Regions from separate parts of the Zhengella sedimenti genome, predicted to be linked through region 4. Evidence: predicted binding sites of a transcription regulator. Region 4 holds the regulator's gene; each other region holds the start of a gene.
The links. Region 4 encodes LexA, which represses DNA repair genes until DNA is damaged. Its sites were predicted from a motif close to TGTTCNNNNTGTGTTCNG; they were not measured.
Positions count from the first base shown of each region.

Region 1: the regulator LexA is predicted to act here: its motif matches at 4,461-4,478, upstream of uvrA (excinuclease ABC subunit UvrA).
Region 2: the regulator LexA is predicted to act here: its motif matches at 2,844-2,861, upstream of ACLB6G_RS08685 (PA0069 family radical SAM protein).
Region 3: the regulator LexA is predicted to act here: its motif matches at 3,488-3,505, upstream of ruvC (crossover junction endodeoxyribonuclease RuvC).

Region 1 is NZ_JBKFFP010000011.1:54,756-61,826, reverse strand. Features, by position in the region: gene ACLB6G_RS20015 (NAD(P)H-hydrate dehydratase) at 1-733, shown strand, start outside; gene ACLB6G_RS20010 (Hsp20/alpha crystallin family protein) at 758-1,249, opposite strand; gene uvrA (excinuclease ABC subunit UvrA) at 1,372-4,293, opposite strand; gene ssb (single-stranded DNA-binding protein) at 5,238-5,759, shown strand; gene ACLB6G_RS19995 (hypothetical protein) at 6,005-6,373, shown strand; gene ACLB6G_RS19990 (MarC family protein) at 6,389-7,015, opposite strand.
Region 2 is NZ_JBKFFP010000002.1:640,880-647,950, reverse strand. Features, by position in the region: gene ACLB6G_RS08700 (F0F1 ATP synthase subunit B) at 1-156, shown strand, start outside; gene ACLB6G_RS08695 (F0F1 ATP synthase subunit B) at 169-660, shown strand; gene ACLB6G_RS08690 (ribonuclease HII) at 826-1,482, opposite strand; gene ACLB6G_RS08685 (PA0069 family radical SAM protein) at 1,631-2,785, opposite strand; gene ACLB6G_RS08680 (glycosyl transferase family 2) at 2,990-3,532, shown strand; gene moaB (molybdenum cofactor biosynthesis protein B) at 3,543-4,103, opposite strand; gene ACLB6G_RS08670 (4-(cytidine 5'-diphospho)-2-C-methyl-D-erythritol kinase) at 4,090-4,992, opposite strand; gene ACLB6G_RS08665 (hypothetical protein) at 4,999-5,184, opposite strand; gene ACLB6G_RS08660 (S49 family peptidase) at 5,261-6,112, opposite strand; gene ACLB6G_RS08655 (methyltransferase) at 6,187-6,996, opposite strand; gene ACLB6G_RS08650 (putative signal transducing protein) at 6,962-7,071, opposite strand, start outside.
Region 3 is NZ_JBKFFP010000001.1:845,942-853,012, forward strand. Features, by position in the region: gene ACLB6G_RS04220 (acyl-CoA synthetase) at 96-1,736, shown strand; gene rcdA (protease adaptor protein RcdA) at 2,105-2,626, shown strand; gene ACLB6G_RS04230 (TSUP family transporter) at 2,633-3,376, opposite strand; gene ruvC (crossover junction endodeoxyribonuclease RuvC) at 3,549-4,064, shown strand; gene ruvA (Holliday junction branch migration protein RuvA) at 4,066-4,680, shown strand; gene ruvB (Holliday junction branch migration DNA helicase RuvB) at 4,725-5,762, shown strand; gene ACLB6G_RS04250 (glycoside hydrolase family 5 protein) at 5,785-7,041, opposite strand.
Region 4 is NZ_JBKFFP010000004.1:362,928-369,998, reverse strand. Features, by position in the region: gene ACLB6G_RS13725 (class I adenylate-forming enzyme family protein) at 1-330, shown strand, start outside; gene ACLB6G_RS13720 (SDR family NAD(P)-dependent oxidoreductase) at 335-1,093, shown strand; gene lexA (transcriptional repressor LexA) at 1,226-1,930, opposite strand; gene ACLB6G_RS13710 (molybdopterin molybdotransferase MoeA) at 2,044-3,264, opposite strand; gene moaC (cyclic pyranopterin monophosphate synthase MoaC) at 3,276-3,758, opposite strand; gene trpC (indole-3-glycerol phosphate synthase TrpC) at 3,762-4,577, opposite strand; gene trpD (anthranilate phosphoribosyltransferase) at 4,580-5,602, opposite strand; gene ACLB6G_RS13690 (peptidylprolyl isomerase) at 5,646-7,071, opposite strand, start outside.

The sequences.
Region 1 (7,071 bases), on a different contig from region 4:
GGCCCTGGCGGCCGCGCGCAGCGGGGCAGGGGCCGTCACCGTGCTGTCGCCGCCCTCGGCGGTTCTGGTCCATGCCGCGCACCTGACCTCGATCATGGTGCGCGCGGTGCCCGATGCACAGGCCGTTTCCGCCTTTCTGGACGAGGGGAAGACACGCGCCGCGCTGGCCGGGCCCGGATGCGGCGTGAGAGGGCAGACGCGCGCTGCGGTGCTGGCCATGCTCGCGGCGGGAGCGCGGGATGATGCCCGCGGCCTGAAGGCGCTGGTGCTCGACGCCGATGCGCTGACCGTGTTCCAGGACCGTCCGTCCAGCCTGTTCGAGACCATCGGCGCAAGCGGCCTGCATGTCGTGATGACGCCGCATGAGGGGGAATTCGCGCGCCTGTTCGCCGATCTCGGTCCGCAATGCGGGCTGTCCCGGGTGGACAGGGCGCGACGTGCTGCTTCGCGCTCCGGCGCCGTGGTCGTGCTGAAGGGCGGGGACACGGTGATCGCCGCACCGGACGGACGGGCGGCGATCAACACCAATGCAACGCCGGTGCTGGCGACAGCCGGATCCGGCGACGTTCTGGCGGGCATCGTCACCGGGCTTCTTGCGCAAGGTGTTTCCGGGTTCGAGGCAGCCTGCGCCGCCGTCTGGCTGCACGGCGAAGCCGGGAAGGCCGCCGGCCAGCGGCCGATCGCCGAGGACTTGGCGGAGGCACTGGCGCGGACCCGCTTCCCCGCGCCCTGACCGGACCGGCCGGCGCCGGGCGTTTCAGCCCTTGCCGATCTCGACCTTGCGGCCGCCGGCGGATGCGGTCTTGCGCTTGGGCATGGTCACGGTGAGCACGCCCTTGTCGAAGCTTGCCTCGATAGCTTCCGCATCCACCCTCTCGGGAATCGGAAACGACCGCTGGAAAGCGCCATAGGAGCGTTCGATGACGTGGACATCATCGCGGTCGCCATCATGCTCGATCTTCTTCTCGCCCTTGAGCGTCAGCATGCCGTTGCGGATGGTCAGGTCGACCTGGTCCTCGCTCATGCCGGGCAGTTCGGCGGTCAGCGTGATGGCCTCGTCGTTTTCGGCAATGTCGATGGCAGGCCGGACCGCGCCGGTCATGTCAAGCGAGGGCAGACCGGAACGGGCGGCGAGCGTGCCGCCGGAGCCGAAGAAGCCTTCCATCAGGTCATCCATCTGCTTGCGGAAATCGGCAAAAGGATTGCCGGACCACAGGGACAGGTCCTGCCGTGTGTTCTTGTCAGACATGGGTTCATCCTTTCACATCTCACGAGCCTGCCGCGGGCGGCAGGCAGGAACGCGAAAAGAATGGCGCGGCGGCGGAATCCGTCATTGACGTGCGTCAAGACGGCATTCCGCGAACCGGAGGCCTATTCGGCAGCCTCGACCTTGCGGCCGGGGCGGCGCGCCAGCAGGTCCTTCAGATAGGCGCCGGTATGGCTGCGCGGTTCGGCGGCAATGTCCTCCGGCGTGCCGGAGGCTACCAGTTCGCCGCCGCCGTCGCCACCCTCGGGACCGAGATCGAGCACCCAGTCGGCGGTCTTGATGACCTCCAGGTTGTGCTCGATGACGATCACCGTGTTGCCCTGGTCGACCAGTTCATGCAGCACGTCCAGCAGCTTGGCGACATCGTGGAAATGCAGGCCGGTCGTCGGTTCGTCGAGGATGTAGAGCGTGCGGCCCGTGGCCTTGCGCGACAATTCCTTGGCCAGCTTGATGCGCTGTGCCTCGCCGCCCGACAGGGTGGTCGCCTGCTGGCCGACATGGATGTACCCCAGGCCGACGCGTGCCAGCGTTTCCAGCTTGTCGCGGATGGCCGGAACGGCGGCGAAGAACTCCGCGCCTTCCTCCACCGTCATGTCGAGCACGTCGGCGATGGACTTGCCCTTGTAGGTGACCTCCAGCGTCTCGCGATTGTAGCGCTTGCCGTGGCAGACGTCGCAGGTGACGTAGACATCGGGCAGGAAGTGCATCTCGATCTTGATGACGCCATCGCCCTGGCAGGCCTCGCAGCGCCCGCCCTTGACGTTGAAGGAGAAACGGCCGGGCTGGTAGCCGCGCGCCTTGGCTTCCGGAAGGCCGGCGAACCAGTCGCGGATCGGTGTGAAGGCGCCGGTATAGGTGGCCGGGTTGGAGCGTGGCGTGCGCCCGATGGGCGACTGGTCGATGTCGATGACCTTGTCGACATGCTCCAGCCCCTCAATGCGGTCATGCGGGGCAGGGTTTTCGCGCGCGCCCATGATGCGGCGCGAGGCGGCCCGGAACAGCGTCTCGATGAGGAATGTGGACTTGCCGCCACCGGAAACGCCGGTGACGCATGTGAACGTGCCGAGCGGGATGTCGGCCGTGACGCCCTTGAGGTTGTTGCCGCGCGCATCGACCACGCGAATGCGCTTGCTTTTCGAGGGCTTGCGGCGTTCGGCGGGTACGGGAATGCCCATCGCACCGGACAGGTATTTGCCGGTCAGCGAGTCCGGATGGGCCATGATGTCGGCAGGCGTGCCGCTGGCGATGACGCGCCCGCCATGGATGCCGGCGGCCGGGCCGATGTCGACCACGTGATCGGCGGCGAGGATCGCATCCTCGTCATGCTCCACGACGATGACCGTGTTGCCGAGATCGCGCAGGTGCTTCAGCGTGCCGAGCAGGCGGTCGTTGTCGCGCTGGTGCAGGCCGATGGAGGGCTCGTCGAGCACGTAGAGCACGCCGGTCAGGCCGGAACCGATCTGCGAGGCGAGGCGGATGCGCTGGCTCTCGCCGCCCGACAGCGTTCCGGAATTGCGCGACAGGGTGAGGTAGTCGAGACCGACATCGTTGAGGAACCGCAGCCGTTCGCGGATTTCCTTCAGGATTCGCGCGGCGATCTCGTTCTGCTTGTCCGTCAGGCGTTCGGGGAGGGTCTCGAACCAGTCGTTGGCGCGGCGGATGGACATCTCGGTAACCTGGCCGATATGCAGCCCGTCGATCTTGACCGCCAGGGCCTCGGCCTTCAGCCGGAAGCCGGAACAGACCGGGCAGGGCGTGGCCGACATGTAGCGCTCGATCTCCTCGCGCGCCCAGGAGGATTCCGTCTCCTTCCAGCGGCGCTGCAGGTTCGGGATCACACCCTCGAATGTCTTGGCGGCCTTGTAGGTGCGCAGGCCGTCATCATAGGTGAACTCGATCTTGCGGCTTCCGGTGCCCTGCAGGATGGCGTCCTTCGCCTCTTCGGAAAGGTCGCGCCAGCGGTCGCCCACCTTGAAGCCGTAGGCCTTGCCGAGCCCTTCGAGCGTCTGCAGGTAATAGGGCGAGGTGGACTTGGCCCAGGGGGCGATGGCGCCCTCGCGCAGGGCCACATGCGGCTCGGGCACGACAAGCGCCGGGTCGATGGCCTGCTGGTGGCCGAGGCCGTCGCAGCCCGGGCAGGCGCCGAACGGGTTGTTGAAGGAGAACAGGCGCGGCTCGATCTCCGGAATGGTGAAGCCGGAGACCGGGCAGGCGAACTTTTCCGAGAAGACGACGCGCTCATGGGTGTCGTTCTTGGAGCGGTTGGCTGCCTCGCCCGACAGTTCCTCCGGCGGCAGGGGCCGGTCGGCGAATTCGGCCACGGCCAGGCCGTCGGCCAGCCTCAGGCAGGTCTCGATGGAATCGGCCAGGCGGGCGGCGAGGTCGGCGCGCACGACGACGCGGTCGACGACCACGTCGATGTCGTGCTTGTATTTCTTGTCCAGCGGCGGGACATCGGCGATCTCGTGGAACTCGCCGTCCACCTTGACGCGCTGGAAACCCTTCTTCTGGAGTTCCGCCAGTTCCTTCCGGTATTCGCCCTTCCGGCCGCGCACGATGGGCGCCATGATGTAGAGGCGGGTGCCTTCCTCCATGGCCAGAACGCGGTCGACCATCTGGCTCACCGTCTGGCTCTCGATGGGCAGCCCGGTGGCCGGCGAGATCGGAACGCCGGCGCGTGCGAAGAGCAGGCGCATGTAGTCGTAGATCTCGGTGACCGTGCCGACGGTGGAGCGCGGATTGCGGCTTGTGGTCTTCTGCTCGATGGAGATGGCCGGCGACAGGCCGTCGATCTGGTCGACATCCGGCTTCTGCATCATTTCGAGGAACTGCCGGGCATAGGCCGAGAGGCTCTCGACGTAGCGGCGCTGGCCCTCGGCATAGATCGTGTCGAAGGCGAGCGACGACTTGCCGGACCCCGACAGTCCGGTCATCACGATCAGGCTGTCGCGCGGCAGGTCGAGATCGACATTCTTGAGGTTGTGCTCGCGCGCGCCGCGCACCGTTATCATCTTGTGGTCTGTCATGATCGCTCGCAGCGGGTCCGGCCCGGCGGCCGGCAGGAAAACAGGACTGGTTCCGGAACGTCCGGCGCTGTCCAGCCGGGATTGCGTCTCATGTAGTCATTGTTCACGGCATGGAAAGAGGCGGCCGCGATCCTGCTGACAGCTTTCCCCACACTATCCACAGAATCGCGGACAAAACAAGAACACCTGTGGAAAGCCGGTGGATAAACCGGCAGTTCCGGCACAAAATGTGATCGGCGCGGGCATTGACCGGCGGCGGCTGCGGGCGCATCCTGCAAGGTAGCATCCGGACAGGATGAGGCGCCGGCGGAACGAAGCATCAGGGAATGCTCCCGCCATGGCAGACGATCCCCGCGGATGCCCGAGCGGCCGGTTTTTCCGGCCAGGATGCAAACCGACGACGGGAAAGGGATTGTTCGATGGAACCGCCGAAGAATCCCGGAAGGTCCGCCCAGATGCGGCGGGCCACGGGTTGCAAGGCCCCCGGTGCCTGAGCGGCACCGCGTGACAGGGGACACCGGCAATTCGCCGACAATCTGACTGACAGAACCGGGCCGGCCTGCCAGCCGACGAAAGGCGGGCTATACAGTTCCGGCCCGGACACACCTCCGGCCAAAACCGGTTGAAGGGCAGACCCCAAAAGGCCCGGCGCGCGCAAGATACAGGATCGCGGCCGGGCCAATTTCTCGTGTGGCAGTCTGCCCGGTGATGATCGCATGTGACCTTGCCAGGGCATCCCCTTGACCGCGTCCATGCGAACAAATATAGAACATCGAGAAGCTGGCCACTGTCGCGTTGCTTGTCCGCCATCTAGCTTGTGGACAGAGCGAAAAGCAGGGGGCGGGGACCGCGCAATCATGGCCGCAGCCCGCTAGAGTGCGGCGGAATTCAAGAGACATGCGGGCTACATACTGTCGCCCGGCGGCGAAAGACGGAGTTGGAACATGGCGGGAAGCGTGAACAAGGTCATTCTGGTCGGCAATCTGGGCGCTGACCCGGAGGTGCGCCGCCTCAATTCCGGCGATGCGGTGGTCAACCTGCGCATCGCGACCTCGGAGACCTGGCGCGACAAGAACAGCGGTGAGCGGCGCGAGCGCACCGAGTGGCACAATGTCGTGATCTTCAACGAGCAGCTTGGCAAGGTGGCCGAGCAGTATCTCAAGAAGGGCATGAAGGTTTACCTGGAAGGCCAGTTGCAGACGCGCAAATGGCAGGACCAGCAGGGCCAGGACCGCTACACGACCGAAATCGTGCTGCAGCGCTATCGCGGCGAATTGCAGATGCTCGACGGACGCGGCGGCGGCGACCAGGGCCAGGTCGGCTATGGCGGCGGCGGCGGTTCGCAAGGGCGTTCGGATTTCGGCTCGTCGGGACCGTCCGGCGGCGGCGGCTATGGCGGCGGCCAGCAGGGCGGCGGCGGGGGCGGCGGCTATTCCCGCGATCTCGACGACGAAATTCCGTTCTGATTGTCCGGGGGATCCTGCCTCGCGTGGCTCATCCCCCTGCGAGGCCGTGGCGGACAAATGGTTCCTCGACGGCCTCCGGTACAGGGGGCAGCGCCTGACGCCCCGTCTGCATCATCCCCGTGCCTGCCGCGGGGATTTGCCATTTCGGGATCGAACCGTCCGCGATCTTGCGGCCAGGGGACAGATTCCGGGCTGAACCATTCGTGATTGGCGCGTGTCCGCAGGCGCGGTCATTCTCCCGCGTCATGAGACATTCATTTCTTGCCATCCTCCTTTCATTGCTCGCGCTTCCGGCGCTGGCCGGTGAGGCTGACGTCGTCGATGCGCGCTACTCGCAATCCTCGGACGGCTCCTACACGTTCCATGTCACGGTCCGCCACGCCGACGAGGGCTGGGACCATTATGCCGACCGCTGGCAGGTGATCGGTCCGGACGGCGCCGTGCTGGGCGAACGCGTGCTGGCGCATCCCCATGTCGACGAGCAGCCGTTCACGCGCAGCCAGTCCGGCATCGTCATCCCGGACCACCTGGAAGAAGTGACGGTGCGTGCCCATGATTCCGTTCATGGCTGGGGCGGCATGGAAATGACGCTTCCGCTCAAGGGCCGTTTCTGACCGGACCTGTGGCCGTCAGGCGGCTGCCAGCGCCTTGATGCCGTCGGCGACGAACTGCACGGCGAGGGCGGACAGGATCACGCCGAGCAGGCGCGTGAGGATGGACCGGCCGGTTTCGCCGAGGATCTTGTCGATCCTGTCAGCCAGCAGGAAGACCAACCACGTCAGCAGGATGATGGCACCGACAATGGCGATAAGCGCAGTGCGCGGGCCGGGTTCGGCGAACTGGCCGGACAGGAGAATGACGGCGGAAATGGCGCCGGGGCCGGCGATCAGCGGAATCGCCAGCGGGAAAACCGCGACCTGGCGGATCTCGTCGGCGCTGATCGCCACTTCCGCCGTGTGTTCATGGCGCTGCTGGCGGCGTTCGAAGATCATCTCGAAGGCGATCCAGAACAGGAGCAGGCCGCCGGCGACGCGGAAGGCCGGCAGGGTGATGCCGAAGACGGCCAGGATGCCGGCGCCGGCGAGCGCGAACAGCGCAAGCGTCGCGAAGCCGATCGCCGCGGCGCGCCAGGCGACCTGGTTGCGTTGCGCCCGGTCCATGCCGCGCGTGACGGCCAGGAAAAGCGGCGCGAGGCCGGCCGGGTCGATGGTGACCAGCAGCGTGACAATAGCGGTGGCGATCATGTCGTTGAACATGGGCGTTTCCAGTTTCAGCCTCCGGATTCGGCCGACAGCCTAGCCGTTTCCCGGCG
Region 2 (7,071 bases), on a different contig from region 4:
GCCGACGCCGAATCGCGCATCGCGTCCATCAAGTCCGATGCGATGAAGGAAGTCGGGACGATCGCCGAGGACACGGCCATGGCGCTGGTCGAACAGCTTGTCGGCAAGGCCACGAAGTCCGAGATCGCCCAGGCGGTCAAGGCCGTCAACGGATAAGGATCACAGGTCATGGACGCTACATCCCTTGCATCCGTATGGGCTCTGGTTGCCCTCGTCATCTTCCTCGGCCTGCTGGTCTGGCTGAAGGTGCCCGCGGTCATCGCCAAGTCGCTTGATGCGCGCGCCGACAAGATCCGCAATGACCTCGACGAGGCGCGCAAGCTGCGTGAGGAAGCCCAGCAGGTGCTTGCCGAATATCAGCGCAAGCGTAAGGAAGCCGAGGAGGAGGCCGAGACCATCGTCGCGGCCGCCAAGCGGGATGCGGAGCTTCTCAAGGCCGAAGCCAAGCAGAAGGCTGAGGAATATGTCACCCGCCGGACCGCCGTGGCAGAACAGAAGATTGCCCAGGCCGAGCGCGATGCCGTCAACGAGGTGCGCGCCACGGCTGTCGATCTGGCGGTCGAGGCGGCACGCACGGTTCTCGCCGGCAAGGTCGATACCGCGACAGCGGGCGATCTCTTCAAGTCTTCGCTGGCCGAGGTCAAGAACCGGATGAACTGATCCGTTTCCGGCAGGAATTCAGAACCGGAACGCCGCGAGGGTCATCCTTCGCGGCGTTTCTCGTTTGTGCCGGGCACGCGGCCGGATGTTGCTTCGGTTGCCATGCGCCCGTGCCGGGGCCTGTCCGGACAGCAGGCGATCAGGCGACAGCCGCGTCTGGAACCGCTAGGATTTCCTCAAGGGAGCGAAGCTGAACCGGTGCAGCCGCATCACGCCGCCATGGATCGCGATCGCTTCACGGTGGCGCCTGGTGGCATAGCCGGCATGCATCGACAGTCCGTAGGCGGGATGAGCCGGGCAGGTCCGCGCCATCATGCGGTCACGGGTGACCTTGGCGAGGATCGATGCCGCGGCAATCGACATGGAGCGCTGGTCGCCCTTGATCAGGGCCCGGCCGGGGCAGGGCATGTCGGGCGGCACGTCACGGCCGTCGACGAGCGCGTGACGGGGTGCCACGGACAAGGCATGCGCCGCGCGGCTCATCGCTTCCAGGCTCGCCACGCGTATGTCGGTCCTGTCGATGCTCTCGGCGCAAACCGAGACAATGGCAGTGGCGACCGCTTTTTCGAGGATGACGCCGAAAAGGCGGTCACGGTCGTCCGCCCCGAGGCGTTTCGAATCGTCGAGCCGTTCGGGAAGATCGTGCGGATCGAGGATGACTGCCGCCGCCACGACCGGGCCGGCGAGCGGGCCGCGGCCGGCTTCATCCAGTCCGGCGACAGGGAACTGGCCGTCCCGCATGAGCGCCGCTTCGAAGCTGAAGTCCGGCGCGGGTGGAACCAGGTCGAAAAGAAGCGGGGAATCGGACGGGGTGCGAGCCATGAGCGGCATGCTTGCACCGCGCACCGATTCCCCGCAAGGCCTTAGCCGGGAATGTTGCGGCGAACCCGGCAAGGCAGCCGCCGGACGGGGACAGGGGATTGACCGGCGGAAATCGGAATTGGGTGTGCGGCGGTATTCCGCCGCGATGTCAGAGCAGGGACAATTGCTGGCCCTCCGGCTGTGGCGGCGTGAACAGGTCGGTTCTCAGGCGGAGCTTCTGCGTGTTGAGGCCGAGCCGTCGCGCCGCGATCTCGAAGCGCCGCCCGATCTGCCAGGCATAGGGCCCGCTGCCCTTCATGCGGCGTCCCCATTCCGCGTCGTAGTCCTTTCCGCCCCGCATGGAACGGATGAGGGAAATGACGTGGCGGTAGCGGTCCGGATAATGGCGCAGCAGCCATTCCTTGAACACCGGCGCCACCTCCAGCGGCAGGCGCAGGATGATGAAACCCGCCTCAGTGGCGCCCGCGGCCGAAGCGGAATCGAGGATACGTTCCACTTCGTGGTCGTTCAGGCCCGGGATCAGCGGCGCAGCCATCACCGAGACCGGTATGCCGGCATCCGAAAGCCGCTTCATGGTTTCCAGCCGCCGGGTCGGCGATGCCGCGCGCGGCTCCATCGTCCGCGACAGGCGGTGATCGAGCGTGGTAACCGAGAGCGCCACCTTGACGAGGCCCTTGGCGGCCATGCGCTGGAGAATGTCGACGTCGCGCGCCACCAGCGCCGACTTGGTGACGATGCCGACCGGATGATTGGCCGCTTCCAGCACTTCCAGAACCTCGCGCATGATCCGCCAGGTCTTCTCGACCGGCTGGTAAGGGTCGGTATTGGTGCCGATGGCAATGGTGCGCGGCTCGTAACCCTTCCTTGCCAGTTCGCGCGCCAGCAGTTTCGGCGCATCGGGCTTGGCGAAAAGCTTCGATTCGAAGTCGAGGCCCGCCGAAAGACCCATATAGGCATGGGTCGGTCGCGCGAAACAGTAAACGCAGCCATGCTCGCATCCGCGATACGGATTGATCGAGCGGTCGAAGGAAATGTCGGGCGAATCGTTGCGCGTGATGATCGTGCGCGGCTTCTCCACCTGCGTCACCGTCTTGAACGGCGCCAGTTCCTCTTCAAGGTCCCAGCCATCGTCGAAGACATGACGGCTCAGGGCCTCGAAACGTCCCGATGGATTGATGGCCGAGGCCCGTCCGCGCCGGCGGCTTTCCTCCAGCCTGATGCCGCTGGCATTGACAAGCGCGTTGGCCATGTCCGGGCCTCCTTCGGCAAAGGCCGAGCGGTCTGCTTTTGCGATCTGTTCCATGACGATGCCTCCGGCTTCTCGCGACTCCCGTCCACGACAATATTCCTAATGCCGTAAAACGAACAAAGCAAGAACATTTATGCGGATCCCGGCCGGCCATCCGCCGGTTCCTGGCTGGCAATGGCGTGACGAAATGGGCAATTGCCTCGAAAAAGTGCTTTGAAATCCGATGATTGGAGCAATAACCCGTCTGGATTTGCATTCATGCATCGGCTAAATGTCTTTGTCATGCTGACTGTCCTGATCGAGACCCACAATGACGAGGAGCCCCTTGCGCGGACGCTCGCCGCCCTTGTTCCGGCGGCCGTCGAAGGCGTTGTCCGCGATGTGGTCGTCTGTGACCGGCATTCGGTGGATCATACCCACAAGGTCGCCGACCAGGCCGGTTGTGTCTTCGTCGCGGGCGGGGACCTTCAGGCGGCGCTGCGCCGGGCGCGCTGCGAATGGATCCTGTTCCTGGAACCGGGGGCCCGGCCGGTTGAGGGCTGGATGGATCCGGTCATCGCCCATACCGGGAAACTGGCGTCGCCGGCCCGCTTCACCCGCGTGAAGGAGGACCGGCCGGGTTTCTTCACCCGCGTCTTTACTGCCCGCCGCCCGCTTGCCGACGGGCTGGTCATGACACGGCGCCAGGCACTGGCGCTCGGCAAGTCGGCGCGGACGGCCGAAGCCATGGCGCGCGGACTGTCGGCGCGCAGGCTGTCCGGCCTGATCAGCCCCGCGCCGGTGCGCCGGGCGGCTGACTGACCCCGGCGGATCAGGCGCTCTTGGCGCCACCGCCGCGTTTCAGGTGCTCGTCCAGTCGCGGCATGATCTCCACGAAGTTGCACGGCATGTGCCGGTAGTCGAACTGCGCCTTGAGGATACCGTCCCACGCGTCCTTGCAGGCACCGGGCGATCCCGGCAGCACGAACACGAAGGTCTGGTCGATAACGCCGGCGGTCGCCCGCGACTGGATCGTGGATGTGCCGATCTTGTCGAAGGAAATGCGGTGGAAAACCTCCGAAAACCCGTCCATCCGCTTGTCGAACAGCGGTTCCAGGGCTTCCGGCGTCACGTCGCGGCCGGTGAAGCCCGTGCCGCCGGTGGTGATCACGGCGTCCACCGTGCTGCCCTGTGTCCATGCCTTCACGCGCGCACGGATGGCGTCGACGTCGTCCGTCACGATGGCCCGGTCCGCCAACTGGTGGCCGGCCTCGGCGATACGTTCCGCCAGCGTCCGCCCGGACCTGTCTTCGTCCAGTGAGCGCGTGTCGGAAACGGTCAGCACCGCGAAGCGGACGGGAATGAAGGGCCTTGTCTCGTCAATCCGGCTCATGGCTTTCTCCGTTGCTGGCAAGGGTTCCGGTCGCCACGACGAACCATGCCGGATGCGCCGTGGCTATTCGCCCGGCCGCGCGTCGCGCCTCCGCCAGGCTCGAAAACAGGGCGAAGCAGGTTGCGCCGGAACCCGACATGCGGGCAAGCAGCGGCCTTTCGGCGGCCAGTGCGGTCAGGGTTTCGCCGATGACCGGGCAGAGGCTGGCGGCCGCGTCCTGCATGTCATTGCGCGTCTGTGCCAGCCAGCCTGCGATTGCCGCGGCGCCGCCGCCACGTGGCGGCGCGGGCAGGGGCGGGTTGTCGCGCCGTGCCAGGGCCCTGAAGACCGCCGGCGTCGCCACCTGTTCGCCCGGATTGGCCAGCACCATGGCGAGGCCCGCAAAGCCGGGGAGCGGTTCGATCGCTTCGCCGATTCCGCGCGCGCGCAGCGGCACGCCATGCACGCACATCGGCAGGTCGGCGCCCAGCGGCAGTGACAGCGCGGCGAGTGCCGGCCTGTCCAGCCCGAGACCGAAAGCGGCGTTGAGCGCGCGCAGCGTGGCCGCGGCGTCGGAGGATCCCCCGCCGATCCCGGAAGAGACCGGCAGATGCTTCTCCAGATGGATCGCGACGGGCCCGAAACCGTGCGCCTTGCGCAGCAGGTCGCGCGCGCCGGTCACCAGGTTGGGCGCGTGGGGGTCGAGGCCGCCGGCCATCGGACCGGAGATCGTGAAACGGTCGTCATCCGCCGGTTCCAGCGTGATCCGGTCGCCGAAGTCGGTGAACACGGCCAGCGTGTCGAGATCGTGGTATCCGTCGGGCCTCCGGCCGGTGACGTGCAGCGCAAGGTTGACCTTCGCCGGAGCACGGACATGCCAGCGCCCGCCGGCGTCCTGGACAGGATGCAAGCGCGATCAGTCCTTCTTGATGCGGTACTCGCCGGTTTCGGGATCCTGGACGAGCGTGCCATGGGCGCGGTTCCGGAGCTCCGCTTCCTCCCGGCGCACCTTGGCAGAGACGCGTTCGGCCTCCCTGACGAAGGACCGGTAGCCGTACCAGGCGACGAGACCGACTGCGCCCAACAGGAATATCTGGGCCATCTTTTCCTCCTTCCGGCGATGGATGGGTCTTCGCCGGCTGTTCATGAGCGCCATTCTACCCCTCTTGGCGCCGCGCTCAAAGGCCCAACCTGCCCCACCACGCGCGTTCATCCGCCGCATCTGCAAGCGCATGCACCATCTCGCCACCGCGCCCGGCGTCGAAACCGAACATGCCGCGCCGTCCGAAAAGTCCGCGTGGAGGGCTGATGAGCTTGAGGCTGGTCTTTTCGCCGTAGCGATCCTTCAGGAAGGAGCGCATGTCGCCCAGCCCGTCGACAAGGCCGCGTTGCAGCGCGCCCTCGCCGGCCCAGAAGGCGCCGGTGAACAGTTCCGGGTCGTCGGCCAGCCGGTCGCCGCGCCGTGTTTTCACCAGGTCGATGAAGGTCTTGTGCACGTCCAGTTGCAGGCGTTTCAGCCGCTCGATGTCATCTGCCTTTTCCGGCTGGAAGGGATCGAGCACCGCCTTGTTCTCTCCGGCGGTGTAGACACGGCGTTCCACGCCGATCTTCTTGAGGAGTTCGGGAAATCCGAAACCGGCCGAAATGACGCCGATGGACCCGACGATGGAGGACGGGTCGGCGATGATCTCGTCGCCGGCGCAGGCGATCATGTAGCCGCCCGACGCTGCCGCATCCTCGACGAAAACGATGACCTTCTTGTCCTTTTCCTTCGCCAGGTCGCGAATGCGCCGGAAGATCAGGCGCGACTGCACCGGCGATCCGCCCGGCGAATTGACCGAGACGGCGATGGCGGGCGCATCGCGGTAGGCGAAGGCCTTCTCCAGGACGCCCGCCACGCTGGCAAGGTTGAGCGCGGGCCGGCCGAGCGATCCCCCCGAGGCGATCACGCCATGCAGGCGGATGACGGGGATGGTCTTGCCTTCCGGGCGCAGTTTCTTCGGAAGCAGGCGGGTCAGCGCATTGGCCACGTGTCTCTCCGGTCGTGTCGTGTCTGGAATGCAATGTAAGAAGGAAAGGGCAGCGCACAATGGGCCATGGCCGCTCAGTCGCCGAAAAGCGACGCCCTGCCGTTGTTGATGGCATCGGCCGGCGGCGAGAACAGGTCGCTGCCAGCCTCGTGCAGGAAGAGCGGCGGAGCGAAGGAAAGCCGCTTGCGTGAGGCCCGCACGCCGCGAATGACGATGCGGATGGCCGCGCTATCGCCGCGCGGATGGATCGGCTTGACCTCCAGGGCGCCGAAGCGCCCTTCCAGCGCGTCCAGCGCCGCGCGGATCGCCTCGGGACGGATGATCAGCGCGACGAGACCGCGCGAGCGGGTGATCGCGGCGGCGGTACGGATCCATGCCTCCAGCAGGCCGTCCTCCATCACATGCGCTTCCGCCTTCAGTCCGTCGGGCGTCTGGCGGTCATGCCCGGCATTGAAGGGCGGGTTCATCAGCGTGGCGTCGAAGCCGTTGTCGCTCAGCCCCGCTTGTGCCCGCGCGCTTCCGCGCAGCGTCACGTCCGTCTCCACCACGCAGGCGCGTTGCGCCAGCCAGGCGTTTTGCGGCAGGTCCAGCGTCTGGCGGGCAAAACTGGCCATGTCGGCGGAGCGTTCGAACAGGACGGTGCTGGCGGAACGGCAGCGCGCGATGGCAGCTAGGCCGGCCCCGCCGGCGCCCGCGCCCAGATCGGCGATCCGCCCGGCAAAAGCCGATGGCAGGGCAGCGGCCAGCATCATGGCGTCCATGCCGGCCCGGTGGCCGCGCCGCGCCGGCTGCTTCAGCCAGAAGTCGCCCCGGTGAAAGGCGTCGACGGTGAAATCGGCCGCGGAAATCTTAGCCGTCACGCGCTTCGGTTCCGATGCCCGCATCGGCCAGCAGGCGGCGTGCCTCGTCGATCCGGTCGTCCTCCACCATCAGCCGCCGGGGCAGCACGCCGAGCGAGC
Region 3 (7,071 bases), on a different contig from region 4:
GACGAAGGTTTGCGGCCTGATCGCTTGGCAGGCGGCATCGCGGCTGGTTAATTGCAGCAAGCGAATAGCGTCTTCTGCCGGGAGGAAACGAGACGATGGCCAGTGCCTATGACCGCGACCTGGACAAGAACCAGGCCAACTACCAGCCGCTTACACCGCTGACCTATCTGGAACGCGCGGCGAAGACCTTTCCGGACCACACCGCCATCGTGCATGGCAGCCAGCGCATTTCCTACGGGCAGTTCTGGACGCGCGCGCTGAAGCTCGCCTCGTCGCTGCGCAACACGGGCATCGGCAAGGGCGACACGGTGTCGGTGATGCTGTCGAACACGCCGCCGATGCTGGAGGCGCATTTCGGCGTGCCGATGGTCAAGGCTGTGCTGCATTCGCTGAACACGCGGCTCGATCCGGCCATCATCGCCTTCCAGCTCGACCATGCCGAATCGAAGGTGCTGATCGTTGACCGCGAGTTCTCCGGCGTGGTGGCCGAGGCGCTCAAGATCGCGACCGTGAAGCCGCTGGTCATCGACTATGACGATCCGGACTATCCGGATGACGCGCCCTATCCCAAGGGCGAGCGCATCGGTTCGCAGGATTACGAGGATTTCGTGTCGGCCGGCGATCCCGGCTTTGCCTGGGAGATGCCCGATGACGAGTGGGACGCGATCTCGCTCAACTACACGTCCGGCACGACCGGCAATCCGAAGGGCGTGGTCTATCACCATCGCGGCGCGGCGCTGATGGCCTATGCCAACACGATCCACTCCGGCATGGGCCAGCATTCGGTCTATCTGTGGACGCTGCCGATGTTCCACTGCAACGGCTGGTGCTTTCCCTGGACGCTGGCCGTGACGGCCTCCACCCATGTCTGCCTGCGCTGGGTGCGCGCGAAGGCGATGTATAACGCCATCGCCGACGAGGGCGTGACGACGCTGTGCGGCGCGCCGATCGTCATGTCGACGCTGATCAACGCACCGGAAGATGAGAAGCGCGATTTCCCGCAGACCGTGACCTTCAACACGGCCGCCGCGCCGCCTCCGGAAGCGGTGCTGTCGGGCATGGCGGATGCGGGCTTTGCCGTCACCCATCTTTACGGGCTGACCGAGACCTACGGGCCGGCCGTCGTCAACGAGTGGAAGGGCGAATGGAACGACCTCGAGAAGGGCGCGCGCACCGCGAAGAAGGCGCGGCAGGGCGTGCGCTATGCCGCGCTGGAGGGCCTGACGGTGCGCGATCCGGAGACCATGGACGAGGTGCCGCATGACGGCGAGACCATCGGCGAGGTCATGTTCCGGGGCAACATTGTCATGAAAGGCTATCTGAAGAACCCGGATGCGAGCGCGGAAGCCTTTGGCGGCGGCTGGTTCCATTCCGGGGATCTCGGCGTGATGCATCCAGACGGCTACATTCAGCTCAAGGACCGGTCCAAGGACATCATCATCTCCGGCGGCGAGAACATCTCCTCCATCGAGGTGGAGGACGCGCTCTACAAGCATCCGGCGGTGGCGGCCTGCGCGGTGGTGGCCAAGCCGGACGAGAAATGGGGCGAGACACCCGTTGCCTATGTGGAACTGAAGGCGGGCAAGACGGCCAGCGAAGCGGAGATCATCGAGCATTGCCGCGCGCTGCTGGCGCGGTTCAAATGCCCCAAGCAGGTGATTTTCGCGGAAATCCCCAAGACATCGACCGGCAAGATCCAGAAATTCCGGCTGCGCGACGAGGCCAGGGGGCTGTAGACGGAATGACCGCGAGCATTCGCCCGCAAGAAATTGCAGGCGGTTGCAGAAAACGGATCCGCCGTTAACCGGTGCTTAACCCTGACGAGTCATTACTGTGGGTATCCAGTTATCTGGATTCGAACCTGAGTGGCCTGAGCCATTCTGTTTGACGCCTCCCTGTAAAACTTCCATGGGCCGCTTCCCTTGAAGCGGCTCTTTTTTTGCCGCCGCGGCGGCCGGCCGGGGGGAATTAACCTTTCGTTAAACATGGTCTTGCCAGCGCGGGCCACGACCTGCAATTCTGACCGGGCCGCGTTAAGACAGTGTCCGGGCGGCCGCGGGCGACGTTTCTGCCCGAAGGACTGATGTGCAGGGTTCCAGGGCGTATGGCTGAGAAGAAGACGACAGGCGAAGGGCCGATCCGGCTGGCGGAGCGGCGGGTGTTCTCCGACCGCTTCAAGCCGCTCTATGCGGAAGGCATGGGGCTGGTTGAGGAGGCGGCGACCTATCTCGATGGGGACGGCCGCAAGGCTGCAAAGGGCCTGTCGCGGGTGGCGGCGACGCTTTACGCCGCCGAATCCATGCGCCTGACGACGCGGTTGATGCAGATCGCTTCATGGCTGCTGCTGCAGCGGGCGGCCAATTCGGGCGAGATGTCGCGCGACCAGGTGGCGGCGGAAAAGACCAAGGTCAAGCTGGATACCGGTTCGGCGGACGAGAGCGCGCCGGGCTGGAACGAACTGCCGGACACGTTCCGCGACCTCGTGCGCCGGTCGTTGCGCCTGCAGGGCCATGTGCGGCTCATGGACACCGAGATCTACGGTGGCGGCCAGGTGCCGCGCGGACCCGACGGCAACCCTGTCTCGGCGCAGATCGACCTTCTGAAGACGGCTTTTGGCGGACGCTGACGGCGTTCAGCCGTTCCAGAGCGGCAGTGCCGTGATGACAGCGAACAGGATGACCGCAAAGGCAAGGCGGCGATAGGTTGCCGCGGAGGCGAGCGGAAACAGGGCGCGGCCGGCGATAATGCCCGCCAGATAGACCGGCGCGCCGGCCAGTCCCAGAAGGAACCGTTCGCCGGTGACCATGCCGCCCAGGACGACATTGGCCAGCGTTGCGATCTCCAGCAGGAGGAGCAAGGCCATGAGGTTCGCGCGGATCACGCCCTGCGGTTCCGGCGATGCCATCCAGTAGAGCACGGGCGGCGGTCCGGGTATGCCGGCGATGCCGCCCAGAAAACCGGACACGGCCCCCACGCCAGCCGACAGAAGCGGCGGGCGCGGGCCAAGATAGCGCCAGCCGGAGGCCAGCGCGGCGAGGCCGGCCAGCACGGACAGGCAGATGACCCAGCGCAGGACCAGCGGATCGCCCATGCGAAGGACGGCAAGGCCGGCGGGAAGAAGCAGGATCGCCCCGGCGGCCAGCGGCAGGACTTCACGCCAGCGGGCATATTTGAGAACCGGCAGGGCGGCGGGAAGCTGCGGAAGACTGTCGACGATGGCGACCACCACGACCGCCGTCACGGGATCATGGGTGGCAGCCAGCACCGGGATGGCGACCATGCCGGTGCCGAAACCGGAAAAGCCGCGCACGAGGCCGGCCAGCAGAAGCGTCACGAGTACGGCGGCAAGGGTGACATCAAGGGCTGGTAGGGGCATGGGCGTTCGGGTCCTCGGCACGGCTGCCTGCCATAATGCAAACCGGCCGGGCGTGCACGGGTTTTGCACACCTGCCGGCCATTGAGCGCGGCGCCATGCGTGCTGTGCATATGTTTCTGATTTGTTCACTTTTCACTGGCAAGCCTTGGTGGAATGGAACAAGGTGGCGTGCATGGGACAGGCGATTCGTATCATCGGCATCGATCCGGGCTTGCGCAACATGGGCTGGGGCGTGATCGAGACCCTCGGCAATTCGCTGAAATTCGTGGCCTCCGGGACCGTGCGCTCGGACGGCAAGGCGGACCTTGCCAGCCGGCTTTGCCAGTTGCATGACGGTTTGGCCGACGTGCTGCATTGCCATCGGCCCGACGAGGCCGCTGTGGAAGTGACCTTCGTCAACAAGGACGCGACAGCCACGCTGAAACTCGGCCAGGCGCGCGGCATCGCCATGCTGGTTCCGGCCCGCGCCGGGCTGGCGGTGGCCGAATATGCGCCGAACGCGGTCAAGAAATCGGTGATCGGCGTCGGCCACGGCGACAAGAAGCAGATCCAGATGATGCTCAAGGTGCTGATGCCGCGCGCCGCCTTTGAAAGCGACGACGCGGCGGATGCGCTGGCGATTGCCATATGCCACGCGCACAACCGGGTGGGCGAGGCGCAGCGGCGCGCGCTGCTGAGGGCGGTGTGAGATGATCGGCAAGTTGAAGGGCACGGTGGACGAGATCGGCGAGGATCATGCCGTGATCGACGTGCATGGCGTCGGCTATGTGGCCTTCTGCCCGGCGCGCACGCTGGCAAACCTGAATGCCGGCGAGGCGGCCGTCCTGTTCATCGAGACCTATGTGCGCGAGGACATGATCCGGCTCTACGGTTTTGCCTCCGCGCTGGAACGCGAATGGTTCCGCCTTCTGCAAAGCGTGCAGGGCGTGGGCGCCAAGGTGGCGCTGGCGGTGCTCTCCACACTGACGCCATCGGAACTGGCCAATGCCATCGCCCTCAAGGATATCGCCATGGTGTCGCGGGCGCCGGGCGTGGGCAAGAAGGTGGCCGAGCGCATCGTCATCGAACTGAAGGCCAAGGCGCCGGCATTTGCCGGCGAGGCGGCGGCCTCCATCGGCATGAAGCAGGCGATCGGCGAGGGCGTGGCCTCCGCGCCGGTCGCCGATGCCGTGTCGGCGCTCACCAATCTGGGCTATTCGCGCGACCAGGCGGCCAATGCGGTGGCGGCGGCGCTCAAGAGCGCGGGCGATGACGCGGATTCGGCCAAGCTCATCCGGCTCGGGCTGAAGGAACTGGCGCGGTGAGGCAGCAGCTTGCGCTGATGGCGCGTCAATGCGAATGAAACGTCATGACCGAAGCTGACCGCCTCATCTCCGCCGGCAAGCGCGGGGAGGACATCGACGCCACGCTGCGCCCGCAAACGCTGGACGATTTCACCGGCCAGGCGGCGGCGCGCGCCAACCTGAAGATCTTTATCGAGGCAGCCAAGGCGCGCGGCGAGGCGCTGGACCATGTGCTCTTCGTCGGCCCGCCGGGGCTGGGCAAGACGACGCTGGCGCAGATCATGGCCAAGGAACTGGGCGTGAATTTCCGCTCGACCTCCGGCCCGGTCATTGCCAAGGCGGGCGACCTGGCGGCGCTGCTCACCAACCTGGAAGAGGGCGACGTCCTCTTCATCGACGAGATCCACCGGCTCAATCCCGCCGTTGAGGAGATCCTCTATCCGGCGATGGAGGATTTCCAGCTCGACCTCATCATCGGCGAGGGGCCGGCGGCGCGCTCGGTGAAAATCGACCTGGCGAAATTCACGCTGGTCGCCGCCACGACGCGGCTGGGCCTGCTCACCAACCCGCTGCGCGACCGCTTCGGCATCCCGGTGCGGCTGAATTTCTACACGGTGGAGGAACTGGAGCAGATCGTACGGCGCGGGGCGCGGATCATGGGCCTGCCAATGGGGCCGGACGGAGCGACGGAAATCGCCCGGCGCTCGCGCGGCACGCCGCGCATCGCGGGGCGGCTCTTGCGCCGGGTGCGCGACTTCGCCGAAGTGGCGCGGGCCGAAAGCGTGACCCGGACGATCGCCGACGAGGCGCTGACCCGGCTGGAAGTGGACGCCATGGGGCTGGACCAGCTCGACCGGCGCTATCTCAATCTCATCGCGCGCAATTTCGGTGGCGGGCCGGTGGGGATCGAGACCATCGCGGCCGCGCTTTCGGAACCCCGCGACGCCATCGAGGACATTATCGAGCCCTATCTCATCCAGCAGGGCTTCATCCAGCGCACGCCGCGCGGGCGTGTCCTGACCGGCAATGCCTGGGCCCATCTCGGCCTGGCCGTGCCGAAGGACCTGGCGGCCACCCAGGCAAACCTGTTTCAGGACGAGTAGGGCCCGCACTTCGCGCCACGTCTCATGAAGGGGGCAAGCGGCGCACCACGTCGCGCACATCCGGTTCGGCGGCGCGGCCCTCGAATTCCTCGAAGACGCCAAAAGCGCCGCCATGGCCCCACATGGACCAGGCGAAGCCGTGGTCTTCGGCAAGGCCGATCATGTCGCGGTAATAGGCCGCGCGCCATTGCGGATCGGTGCGGAAGTCATGGCCGTATTCCTGGCGGATCATGCCGAATTCGCCAAGCAGGATATCGCCGGGATCAATGCCGTGGGTTCTGGCCCAGACGGCCACGGTTTCGAAGGGTTCTGCCATGACGGCACGCAGCTTTTCGGGCGTGCCGATCTTCTCCAGTTCCTCCTCGACGAAGGCGATGATGCCGGAGCGGCGCAGCAAGGGCGCCTCGGCGCGCACCCTGGCGCGGATGGCGGTGAGCGCCTCCTGCGTCCCGGCTTCGTTCTCACCATACGGCGGATAAGGCAGGCCGGTGGCGTATGGGCTGACATCGCCGGTCCAGCCCGCGCCCTGGTGGGTCAGGATGAAGGGCGCGTAGGAGTGGAAGGACCAGATCAGGTTGCCGCCCCGGAACTCGGCGGGATCGAGCGCGGCAAGGCCTTCTGCGCTGCCCCAGCAGGCGCCCGACAGGATGAGTGTCGTATCCAGGGCGGAGGCGCGCGCGGCGGCGAAAAGGCGTTTCAGCTTGTCTGTCCATGCCGCCGCCTCGGCGCCCTCGCAGCCTGTCACCGGTTCGTTCATCAGTTCCAGCGCCACGCGATGCGGGTCGAATTCCCCGGCGAGGCGGGCCATGCGGCGCACGAGATCGACATAGGCATCGAACAGCACGGCGTCCTCCAGCACTTCCACGGTGCCGATGGCGCGGTTCGGACCGGCCGGAATGGCGTGAAGGTCGAGGATCGCCTTGAGGCCGGATGCGACGGCCAGTTCGACCGACTCCCGCACCGATTCCAACAAGTCGTCCCGCAGGGCCGATGTTTCCGGCGAAAGGAAGACGGAGGGATCGACGGGAATGCGCACCATGTCGAAGCCGGAGGCGCGGATGTCCGCCAACTCTTCCGGTCCGATGAAGCTGCGCCATTCGGGAAAGGGCAGGATGGTTTCGCGTTCGCTCCAGCGGCTTTCGTCCGGCCAGGTGATCCAGAGGTCCAGCGAAATGCCGCGTCCGGCCTTGAAGGTTGCCGCGCCGGCCATGCCCGTCAGGGCAAGAGTGAAGGCAAGGGCTGCGGCAAGGGTCTTGATCGCGGCTGTCATCAATGCCATCCGGGTTCCGTGTGCCGCGCACAATGCGGC
Region 4 (7,071 bases):
GGCCGCATCAAGGAAATGATCAAGACAGGCGGCATCAACGTGTCGCCGGCCGAGGTCGAGGACCTGCTGATGAGCCAGCCCGGCGTCAAGCTCGCCTTTGTCGTCGGAGTGCCGGACGAGGTTCGTGACGAGATCATCGGCGCCGTCATCGTTCCGAGCGGCCCTGTTCCTAAAGACTTCACAAAGACCCTCGATGCGGCCATGCGCAAGGAACTCGCCGCCTACAAGGTTCCGCGTCTCTATCATTTCGTGGAGGAGAAGGACTTGCCCCTGACCACCACCGGCAAGGTTCAGAAGAACCGCTTTGCCGACTACTTCAAGAGGACCTGACCGGATGGATTTGCAACTCAAGGGACGCACGGCGCTGGTAACAGGCGCGAGCGCCGGCATCGGCGCGGGCATCGTGGAAGTCCTGGCACGCGAAGGCGCTGTCGTTGTTGCGACAGCACGGCGCGCGGATCTTCTGGAGGCGCTGGCCGAAAAGGTGGCTGCCGCCGGCCATGGGCGGCTCGTCCTGATCCCCGGCGACATAACGGACAAGGACGATGTCGCGCGCATTGCCCGCGAAGCCCAGGAGGCGGTCGGCCCGATCCAGATCCTCGTCAATTGCGCGGGCGGGTCGAGGCCCTTGCCGATCGATGCCCCGGATGAAGACTGGGACGAGGCTTTCGCGCTCAACTTCACCGCGGTGCGGCGGATGACACAGGAATTGTTGCCGGCCATGCGTGCCGCCCGCTGGGGCCGCATCATCAACCTGAGCGGCACCATGGAACCGCGCAGCGTCAATGCTGCAAGCGCGGCAAAGGCAGCGGTTCATCTCTGGGCAAAGGGGCTGGCCTGCGACATCGCCAGGGAAGGCATCACCGTCAACACCATCCCGCCGGGCCGCATTGTGAGCGAGCAGATCTTGAACAGGCTGCATCCGACCGAGGAAGCGCGGCAGAGCTTCATCGAGAGGAACATTCCGATCGGATATTTCGGCAAACCGGAGGATATCGGAAACCTGGTCGCCTTTCTCGCCTCGCCGCTGGCCGGCTACATCACCGGCAATGTGATCCCGGTCGATGGCGGGATGCACAATTTCGCGCATTGATCCGACCGGACCGCTCCCGGTCTCCGGACCACCCCTCCCGAAAGCGGAACGTCCGGCATCTTGCCAGAGGGTGCCGGGACCATTCCCTCACAGAGGATGGGAACGCCGCGCGAGGCAAGGCGTTCCCGGTCGTCAGTAGCGGCGGATCAGTCCTACAAGACGGCCCTGCACCTTGACGCGGTGGGGCGGGAAGATCCGTGTCTCGAAGGACGGGTTGGCCGCTTCGAGCGCAATCGAGGCGCCCTTGCGGCGGAAGCGCTTCAACGTCGCTTCCTCCTCGTCCACCAGGGCGACGACGATGTCACCGGGATTGGCGGTCTGACCGTTGCGGATGATCACCGTGTCACCGTCGAAGATGCCGGCCTCGATCATGGAATCGCCGCGTACCTCAAGCGCATAGTGCTCGCCGCCGCCCAGCATGTCCGGCGGAACGGCAATGGTGTGGGTCTGGTGCTGGATCGCGTCGATCGGCACGCCTGCGGCAATGCGCCCCATCACGGGGATGGCGATCGATTGCGCCGCATCGCCTTCGGGCGTTGCCGGTCTTGCCGCGGCCGGTTGCCCCCGGCCACCCTCGATGACGCTTGGCGAGAATCCGCGCGTCTGCGGTCCGTTCGCCATGGCCTCGGGAAGACGGATCACCTCCAGCGCGCGCGCCCGGTTGGGCAGGCGGCGGATGAAGCCCCGTTCCTCCAGCGCCGTGATCAGGCGGTGAATGCCCGATTTCGAAGCCAGGTCCAGCGCATCCTTCATCTCGTCGAAGGATGGCGGAATGCCCGTCTCCTTCAGCCGCTGATGGATGAAGAGCAGAAGTTCATGCTGTTTGCGGGTGAGCACAGGCCACCTCCAGACGAGTCGCAATACAAAACCGGAACAAACATATCTGTTCCCGTCCTGTTCCGCAAGGGGCTGCCCATCCGGTCCCGAAAAGGACGGTCCGGGGCAAGGTGTCAGGTGTCCGGATTGCGCAGGATGAGGCAGGGAACCGCAACGCCTTTTGCCGCTTGCGGGGCAGCGATGGGCCGGATCACGAGGCAATTGGCCCCGGCGAGGGTGGAAAGCATGGAGGAATCCTGGCGCTCGAAAGGCGTGACGCCGAGCCCGCCCGTGCCATCGCCCGCGCAGACCGCGCGCACATGATCCTGCCGGTCGCCATTGGCCTTCATCGGCACGGTCAGCCGGGCCATGCGGATGTCGTGGACGTGACGGGCGCCGCACATCGCGGTGATCAGCGGCAGCAGGAACAGATGGGCACAGACCAGGCTGGAGACAGGATTTCCCGGCAGGCCGAGCACGCGCGTTTCGCCGAAGCGGCCGACCATGAGGGGCTTGCCGGGCCGCATGGCGATCTTCCAGAAATCGAGGTCCATGCCCATGTCGGTCAGGACCGACTGGACGAGATCGTGATCGCCGACGGAAGCGCCGCCCAAGGTGACGATGATGTCGGCGCCGGCATCGCGCGCGCGGCCGACCGCGGCGGCTATGACGGCGCGGTCGTCGCGGGCAATCCCCAGGTCGATGACCGCGGCGCCGGCCTCGGCGGCCAGGGCCGCAACGCCGAAGGAATTGGATGCAATGATCTGGTCCGGGCCGGGCAGGGTGCCGGGCGGCACGAGTTCGTCACCGGTCGCCAGGATCGCCACCAGGGGCCTGCGCGCGACCGGCAGGCGGTCGTGATTGGCTGCCGCGGCCAGCGACAGCGCCGCGGCGTCCAGCTTTCGTCCGGCCTTCAGGATCGTACCGCCCTGGCGGAAGTCCAGGCCTTCGACGCGGATGTTGCGGCCTTCCGGCTCTGACTGTCCGGCGCGGATGCGGCCGCCGCCAAGGACCGTCACGTCTTCCTGGAGGATGACGGTGTCGGCGCCGGGCGGAACCGGTGCGCCGGTGAAGATGCGGACGCATTCGCCAGCACCGACCTTGCCGGAGAAGCGGTGGCCGGCGGCGGATTCGCCGATCACGTCCAGTTCGGCCGGCACGGTGGCGATGTCGGCTGCCCGCACGGCATAACCGTCCATGGCGGAAGCGGGGAACGGCGGCTGTGTTCTGCGCGCGGCCAGGTCCTCGGCCAGGTAGCGGCCTGCCGCGTCGGCGATGTGCACGTCCTGCGTGCCCAGCAGTCCGGCGCCTTCAAGCAGCCGGGACAGCGCCTCTGCGACGGGAAGCAATGCCATGTTCTCTTTCCTCAGTCCTCTGCGCGCCAATGGCCCGATTTTCCGCCCTGTTTCTCGATCAGGCGGATATCGGTGAGCACCATGCCGCGGTCCACGGCCTTGGCCATGTCGTAGATCGTCAGGCAAGCCACCGAGACAGCAGAAAGCGCTTCCATTTCCACACCGGTCTGGCCGTTGACGCGCGCCAGGGCGCGTACGCGAAGGCCGGGCAGGGCGTCGTCAGGCTCGATGTCGACAGTCACCTTTGTCAGCAGCAATGGATGACACAGCGGCACCAGTTCGTGCGTCTTCTTGGCGGCCATGATGCCGGCGATGCGCGCGGTGGCAATCACGTCGCCCTTCTTGGCATTGCCCGCCAGGATCATGGCGAGCGTTCCGGCATTCATTCGCACCGCGCCTTCCGCAACGGCCGTGCGGGTGGTCGCGGCCTTGTCGCCGACATCGACCATGTGGGCTTCGCCAGAATCGGCGATATGCGTGAGACGGTCAGCCATGGCTCAGCCCACAGCCCGGCGGGCGGTGCCGCCCTCGAGCAGGGCGCGGGTTGCGGCCGTCACATCGTCCTGGCGCATCAGGCTTTCGCCCACCAGGAAGGTCGTCACGCCGCAGCCGGCAAGCCGCGTGCAATCGTCATGGGTGAAGATGCCGCTCTCGCCGACGAGCAGGCGGTCGTCCGGCGCCATCGCGGCCAGGCGCTCGGTCGTCGCGAGGCTGACCTCGAAGGTGCGCAGATTGCGGTTGTTCACCCCGAGCAGGCGGGAGGAGAGGGTCAGCGCGCGCTCCATTTCGGCCTCGTCATGGACCTCGATGAGCGCATCCATGCCCGCTTCGAAAGCCGTCTCTTCAAGGGCGCGGGCCTCGCCGTCGGAAAGGCTTGCCATGATGATGAGGATGCAGTCGGCGCCCCATGACCGGGCTTCCCAGACCTGGTAGGGCTCGAACATGAAATCCTTGCGCAGGGCGGGCAGGGCGACGGCCTCACGCGCGGCCGTCAGGAATTCGGGCGCACCCTGAAAGCTCGGGCTGTCGGTGAGCACCGAAAGGCAGGCCGCGCCACCGGCCTCGTAGGCGCGCGCCAGCGCCGGTGGGTCGAAATCGGCACGGATCAGACCCTTGGACGGGCTGGCCTTCTTGATCTCGGCGATCAGGCCGAAGCGCGTGGCCGCCTTGCGGTCCTCAAGCGCCTTCAGGAAGCCGCGCGGCGCATCGGCATCGCGTGCCCTGGCCCTTACCTCTGCAAGCGGCAGGGCTGCCTTGGCGGCGGCGATTTCCTCGCGTTTGTAGGCTTCGATCTTCTTCAGGATATCGGCCATGGTCAGGCTTCCTTGCCGGCGTTGGACACCGCGACCAGGCGTTCCAGCGCGGCGAAGGCACGTCCTTCGTCGATGGAGGCCGCGGCCATGGCGACGCCCTCGGCGACGGTTTCCGCCTTGTCCGCAACGACGAGCGAGGCGCCGGCGTTCAGCAGGGCGATGTCGCGGTAGGCGTTTTTCTCGCCCTGAAGCACTCCGCGCAAGGCCTTCGCATTGTGGGCGCCGTCACCGCCCTTGAGGTCGGCGAGCGATGCGCGCGCCAGACCGGCATCCTCAGGTGTCACGTCGAAACGGCGCACCGTGCCTTCGTTCAGTTCCACAACATGGGTAACCCCTGTGGTGGTCATCTCGTCAAGGCCGTCGCCGTGGACCATCCAGACCCGTTGCGAGCCCAGGTCCCTGAGGACATGGGCCAGCGATTCCAGCCATTGCGGCGCGAACACGCCGACAAGCTGCCGCTTGACCCCGGCCGGGTTGGAAAGGGGCCCGAGCAGGTTGAAGATCGTGCGCGTTCCCAGTTCCACGCGGGTGGGGCCGACAAAACGCATGGCGGAATGGTGGGCGGGCGCGAACATGAAGCCCAGTCCGGCCTCGCGGATGCAACGCGCGATCCCGGCGGGATCAAGTTCCAGGTTGATGCCAAGCGCCGCGAGGGCGTCCGCCGCGCCGGATTTCGAGGACAGCGCGCGGTTGCCATGCTTGGCGACGGGCACGCCGCAGCCGGCGACGATGAAGGCGGCGCATGTGGAGACGTTGTAGGTGCCGGAACCGTCGCCCCCCGTGCCGACGATGTCGATGGCATCGGCGGGCGCCTCGACCGGCACCATCTTGGCGCGCATGGTCGAGACGGCGCCGGAAATCTCGTCCACCGTTTCACCGCGAACGCGCAGCGCCATCAGGAACCCGCCCATCTGGCTGGGCGTCGCGTTGCCCGACATCATGATGTCGAAGGCATTGCGCGCTTCCTCGAAGCTCAGCGGCGCGCCCTCTGCCACCTTGGCTATCGCGCTTTTCAGTTCACTCATCGCCCCCTCCGCGATACGGGATCGGTTCCGGCCGTCCTTCCCCTCAGAAGGACAAGGCCCGTTGCAGCGCGCCGCGGTCCATGGTCACGGCGTACTTGTCGCGCAGCACGGCGACAAGCTGTTCCAGCAGATCGTCTGAAAACGCACCGGTCAGTTGCTGGCGTTCGGCATCGGGAATCGATTCGGCCGATGCGCCAGCCGGTTCGAACACCTCCGTGACCCGGAACAGGATCTGCGTCTGCGACGACGGGCCCGGCACAAGGCCGGTGCCGCCCTGCCTGATGGAGAAGGCGGCGGTGACACCGGCCTTGCCGATATCGGCATCGTCGGCGCCGCGCTTCAGCCCGCGCTTGATCTGCTTTTCCAGATCCAGTTCGGCGGCGATGGCGTCGAGGGTCTCGCCATCGGCAAGGCGCTTTTCCAGTTCGCCAGCCCTGGCAGCCAGCCGCTCAGCGCGCTCGTCGGCCGTCCATGCCGCCACCACCGCATCGCGGACCTCGTCAAGGGTGCGGTCGCGCGCCGGCGTCACGCCGTCCACTTCGTACCAGACGAAACCGGAGCGGCCGTGATTGAGCGGCGGGTTTTCCACGCCCGTTTCGGCCTCGAACGCTGCCTTGAGCAGTTCGGCCTGCTCGGGAATGTCCGCCACAGCGCTGCCGTCGGGAGCCAACCCGGTCCGGTCGACCGCCTCTATCGTCGTCATCGGCAGGTTCAGCTGCCGGGCCGCTTCCGCCATCGTCGCGCCGCCGGCGCGGGCGTCCTCGTAGGAATCGTGGACGTCAAGCAGGATGCGGTCGGCCTCGGCGAGCGCGAGTTCGTTGCGGATCTCGCCGGCAACGGCTTCCAGCGGCTTCGTGTCGGCGGGATTGATCTCCCGCACACGCAGGATCACCGGGCCGAAGGTGCCGTCAATCACGCCGGAGACCTGGTTCTCGCCCAGCGAGAAGGCGGCCTCGGCAATGCGCTCGTCGGGGATGGCGGAACGCTCGACCGTACCCAGATCGGTATCCGTCGCGCTCTTTCCCTCTGCGGCAGCCACCTCGTCGAAGGTGGCGCCGCCGGTGATGCGCATGCGCGCCGCGTCGGCTTCCTCCCGCGACTTGAAGACAAGCTGGTCGACGGCGCGGGTTTCGGCGGTCGTGTAGCGGTCCTTGCGGGCCTCGTAGTCGGCGCGGACCTGTTCGTCGGTGATGGCGGCCGGATCGGCGATCGCCTGCGGTTCGAGGACGACATGATTGATACGGCGGTACTCGGGCGCGCGCCAGTTGGCCTTGTTCTCCTCGAAATAGGCCTGCAATGCCGCCTCGTCCGGCGGTTCGACCGGTTCGACCAGCGCGCCGGGCAGCTTGATGAACTCGACCGTGCGGTCCTCGCCGCGATAGAGGGCGGCCGCCTTGAGGAAGGTGTCCGGGATGCGCAGGCCGTCCGAAACCGCCTCGACGATCTGCTGGCGCACCGCAACCTGCTGG